One region of the Rossellomorea vietnamensis genome, then DNA from elsewhere that is predicted to be linked to it. Evidence: a T-box and tRNA genes for the amino acid it is inferred to sense, from the RefSeq annotation. Region 1 holds a T-box; the other holds one or more tRNA genes.
What was found. A T-box is a leader RNA that pairs with one kind of tRNA and senses whether it is charged. The one in region 1 lies ahead of leuS (leucine--tRNA ligase), so its partner is inferred to be a tRNA-Leu.
Positions count from the first base shown of each region.

Region 2: it encodes a tRNA-Leu, which carries the amino acid that the T-box ahead of leuS (leucine--tRNA ligase) is inferred to sense. The anticodon was not compared.

Region 1 covers NZ_CP104558.1:3,794,066-3,796,522, forward strand. Annotated here, with positions in the region: gene N5C46_RS19445 (3-hydroxybutyrate dehydrogenase) at 1-224, shown strand, start outside; gene N5C46_RS19450 (hypothetical protein) at 178-501, opposite strand; T-box leader at 669-891, shown strand; gene leuS (leucine--tRNA ligase) at 957-2,457, shown strand, end outside.
Region 2 covers NZ_CP104558.1:2,739,802-2,742,258, reverse strand. Annotated here, with positions in the region: rRNA gene N5C46_RS14205 (23S ribosomal RNA) at 1-691, shown strand, start outside; rRNA gene rrf (5S ribosomal RNA) at 793-909, shown strand; tRNA gene N5C46_RS14195 (tRNA-Val) at 922-997, shown strand; tRNA gene N5C46_RS14190 (tRNA-Thr) at 1,059-1,134, shown strand; tRNA gene N5C46_RS14185 (tRNA-Lys) at 1,170-1,245, shown strand; tRNA gene N5C46_RS14180 (tRNA-Leu) at 1,310-1,394, shown strand; tRNA gene N5C46_RS14175 (tRNA-Gly) at 1,401-1,475, shown strand; tRNA gene N5C46_RS14170 (tRNA-Leu) at 1,481-1,569, shown strand; tRNA gene N5C46_RS14165 (tRNA-Arg) at 1,627-1,703, shown strand; tRNA gene N5C46_RS14160 (tRNA-Pro) at 1,709-1,785, shown strand; tRNA gene N5C46_RS14155 (tRNA-Ala) at 1,793-1,868, shown strand; rRNA gene N5C46_RS14150 (16S ribosomal RNA) at 2,029-2,457, shown strand, end outside.

The sequences.
Region 1 (2,457 bases):
ACGTGGATACGCCTTTGGTCCGGAATCAACTGGCGGACCTCGCGAAGACGCGCAACGTCCCTTTCGAGAGAGTGATTGAAGAAGTCATTTATCCTTTGGTGCCCCAGAAAAGACTGCTGGACGTAAAAGAAATTGCCGACTATACGATGTTCCTGTGCAGTGATGCCGCAAAAGGGATCACCGGGCAGGCAGTCGTACTGGACGGCGGGTATACGGTTCAATAGATTGATGGAGGAGAGACGGTTCCTTAGGGGGCCGTTTCTTTTTTTGCGGAGTGTGTAGCGAAAGTGAATATTGAGTTGGATGAAAATGTAAAACGGCTGGATTCTTCATCAAAACGGCCGGATTATCTTCCATTTCGGCTGGATTCAAGGTCGAAACGGCCGGATTTTTCTCGATATCGGCCGGATTTTCAGCAGAATCGGCTGGATTCGTCTCGAGCCCGGTCCCAATTTGCAATGAAAGGGACGGAGTCGTCTCCCGTGACCGTTCCCCTTCCATCGAAAAACCGGATTCTTCTCAATAATAGCCTGATAACTGACGAGTAGGTCCAGATTTGCGAACATACTCTCAAACAAATGACTAAAATATCCTCTCCAAACCAATAATAGGCTTGCGCTTCTGTATATTTTTCACTAAAATAGTGAATACATATAGTGTTTACTTATATTGAAACGTTGATCGGGAGTAGTAGTGACGGTTTTCTGTCGTAGAGAGTTGACGGGTGGTGAAAGTCAACCAGAAGCATCATGAACTCGCCTGCTGAGTTGCAAGTGTGAAGTTACAGTAAGACTTGCCGTTTTCCGCGTTAAGGATGAATGAAGCTGAGTGCGCGTACACTAATGTGGGTGGTACCGCGGGAGAATGTACATACAGACTCTCGTCCCAAATATTTATTTGGGATGAGGGTTTTTTTTATTTTTTTAAGAACATGAAAATTAAAGGAGGATCTCAATATGAGTTTTAATCATAAAAGTGTTGAGACGAAATGGCAGCAGTATTGGGAAGAGAATAAAACGTTCAAGGTAACGGAAGACGAAGGGAAATCCAATTTCTATGCACTGGATATGTTCCCGTATCCATCAGGTGCCGGTCTTCACGTCGGGCATCCGGAAGGCTTTACGGCAACAGACATCCTTTCCCGCATGAAGCGTATGCAGGGGTACAATGTCCTTCATCCAATGGGCTGGGATGCATTCGGTTTACCGGCTGAGCAATATGCCCTTGATACAGGAAATGATCCGGCAGAATTCACTCAAAAAAATATTGATACATTCCGCCGACAAATCAAATCACTTGGTTTCTCCTACGACTGGGACCGTGAAGTGAATACGACTGATCCCGGCTACTACAAGTGGACGCAGTGGATCTTCACCAAGCTTTATGAAAAAGGTTTAGCCTATGTGGATGAGGTTGCCGTGAACTGGTGTCCGGCACTTGGAACGGTGCTTGCCAATGAAGAGGTCATTGACGGGAAGAGTGAACGCGGAGGCCACCCTGTAGAGCGCCGTCCGATGAAGCAGTGGATGCTGAAGATCACGGCTTATGCTGATCGTCTTGTTGAAGACCTTGAAGAGGTTGACTGGCCGGAAAGCATCAAAGACATGCAGCGTAACTGGATCGGACGCTCTGAAGGGGCAGAAGTGAATTTTGCCATCGAAGGTCATGACAAATCATTCGATGTGTTCACGACGCGTCCGGATACGATCTTTGGTGCGACCTATGCGGTACTTGCTCCTGAGCATCCGTTCGTCGCAGAAATCACGACGGACGCACAGCGCTCGAAAGTGGATGAGTACATCGACAAGATCAAGTCGAAAAGTGATCTTGAACGTACCGATCTTGCAAAAGAAAAAACCGGTGTTTTCACAGGAGCTTATGCAATCAACCCGGCTAACGGTGAGAAAATGCCAATCTGGATCGCCGACTACGTTCTGATGAGCTACGGTTCCGGTGCCATCATGGCCGTTCCTGCCCATGACGAACGGGATTATGAATTTGCGAAAGAATTCGACCTTCCAATCGTGGAAGTCGTCGCTGGTGGCAACGTTGAAAAAGAAGCATACACAGGTGACGGTGATCATGTGAATTCCGGCTTCCTTGACGGACTTGGTAAAGAAGAAGCGATTGCGAAAGCCATTTCCTGGTTAGAGGAGAAGAATATCGGAACGAAGAAAATCACGTACCGTCTACGCGATTGGTTGTTCAGCCGCCAGCGTTACTGGGGTGAGCCGATTCCAGTCATCCACTGGGAAGATGGTACGACAACAACCGTTCCTGAAAGTGAGCTGCCGCTTGTCCTTCCGAAGACGACTGAAATCAAGCCGTCCGGAACAGGTGAATCTCCACTTGCGAACATCAGTGAATGGGTGAACGTCGAGGATCCTGAAACAGGCAAAAAAGGACGTCGTGAAACCAATACTATGCCGCAGTGGGCAGGAAGCTGCTGGTACTATA
Region 2 (2,457 bases), 1.1 Mb from region 1:
CTTATCGGGGTGGGAGACAGTGTCAGGTGGGCAGTTTGACTGGGGCGGTCGCCTCCTAAAGAGTAACGGAGGCGCCCAAAGGTTCCCTCAGAATGGTTGGAAATCATTCGCAGAGTGTAAAGGCACAAGGGAGCTTGACTGCGAGACCTACAAGTCGAGCAGGGACGAAAGTCGGGCTTAGTGATCCGGTGGTTCCGCATGGAAGGGCCATCGCTCAACGGATAAAAGCTACCCCGGGGATAACAGGCTTATCTCCCCCAAGAGTCCACATCGACGGGGAGGTTTGGCACCTCGATGTCGGCTCATCGCATCCTGGGGCTGTAGTCGGTCCCAAGGGTTGGGCTGTTCGCCCATTAAAGCGGTACGCGAGCTGGGTTCAGAACGTCGTGAGACAGTTCGGTCCCTATCCGTCGTGGGCGCAGGAAATTTGAGAGGAGCTGTCCTTAGTACGAGAGGACCGGGATGGACGCACCGCTGGTGTACCAGTTGTCTTGCCAAAGGCATCGCTGGGTAGCTATGTGCGGAAGGGATAAGTGCTGAAAGCATCTAAGCATGAAGCCCCCCTCGAGATGAGATTTCCCATCACGTATGTGAGTAAGATCCCTAGAAGATGACTAGGTAGATAGGTCAGAGATGGAAGCATGGCGACATGTGGAGTTGACTGATACTAATCGATCGAGGACTTAACCACAAAGAGTCATATTTATATGAACAACATTGGTCGATATTCGGCTTTCTTGACATCAATTCTTTATCTAGTTTTGAAGGAATAATCCTTCAATTGAATATTCGTCTGGTGATAATGGCGAAGAGGTCACACCCGTTCCCATGCCGAACACGGAAGTTAAGCTCTTCAGCGCCGATGGTAGTTGGGGGATCTCCCCCTGTGAGAGTAGGACGTCGCCAGGCGATACATATTTCGGAGGATTAGCTCAGCTGGGAGAGCATCTGCCTTACAAGCAGAGGGTCGGCGGTTCGATCCCGTCATCCTCCACCATGTTTTTTTACGAAAGTAAAATAAACGTCATTCAATTTGCCCAAGCAAATTTTCCACCCATGCCGGTGTAGCTCAACTGGTAGAGCAACTGACTTGTAATCAGTAGGTTGGGGGTTCAAGTCCTCTTGCCGGCACCATTGGTTTTTTATTTTGTGTCTTTTTTTAATTTCAGGAGCCATTAGCTCAGTTGGTAGAGCATCTGACTTTTAATCAGAGGGTCGAAGGTTCGAATCCTTCATGGCTCACCAAAGATTTTTGCGTAAGCAAAATTTCTTACCTTCATTTTCTCTAATGTGAAAATGAATAGAATATGCGGGTGTGGCGGAATTGGCAGACGCACCAGACTTAGGATCTGGCGCCGCAAGGCGTGGGGGTTCAAGTCCCTTCACCCGCACCATATTTCGCGGAAGTAGTTCAGTGGTAGAACACCACCTTGCCAAGGTGGGGGTCGCGGGTTCGAATCCCGTCTTCCGCTCCAAACTAGCCGGGGTGGCGGAACTGGCAGACGCACAGGACTTAAAATCCTGCGGTAGGTGACTACCGTACCGGTTCGATTCCGGTCCTCGGCACCAAAGTTTTTTGCGCCAGCAAAATAACTTTCCATACGTTACTATTATAGAAAATATTCTGCGCCCGTAGCTCAATTGGATAGAGCGTTTGACTACGGATCAAAAGGTTAGGGGTTCGACTCCTCTCGGGCGCGCCATATATCGGGAAGTAGCTCAGCTTGGTAGAGCACTTGGTTTGGGACCAAGGGGTCGCAGGTTCGAATCCTGTCTTCCCGACCACTTCTTTGGGGCCTTAGCTCAGCTGGGAGAGCGCCTGCTTTGCACGCAGGAGGTCAGCGGTTCGATCCCGCTAGGCTCCACCAAAAAGTTTTTATAAAAAGTCATTGACACTCAATGAGTGAAAATGATATGATTATCAAGTCGCTTCAAACAGAAGCGCTACATTGAACCTTGAAAACTGAACAAAACAAGACAATACGTCAACGTTAATTTAGATTTATTTTTAAAGAGCTATTCAAACTTTTATCGGAGAGTTTGATCCTGGCTCAGGACGAACGCTGGCGGCGTGCCTAATACATGCAAGTCGAGCGGATTGATGGGAGCTTGCTCCCTGATATCAGCGGCGGACGGGTGAGTAACACGTGGGTAACCTGCCTGTAAGACTGGGATAACTCCGGGAAACCGGGGCTAATACCGGATAACTCATTTCCTCGCATGAGGAAATGTTGAAAGATGGCTTCGGCTATCACTTACAGATGGACCCGCGGCGCATTAGCTAGTTGGTGAGGTAACGGCTCACCAAGGCAACGATGCGTAGCCGACCTGAGAGGGTGATCGGCCACACTGGGACTGAGACACGGCCCAGACTCCTACGGGAGGCAGCAGTAGGGAATCTTCCGCAATGGACGAAAGTCTGACGGAGCAACGCCGCGTGAGTGATGAAGGTTTTCG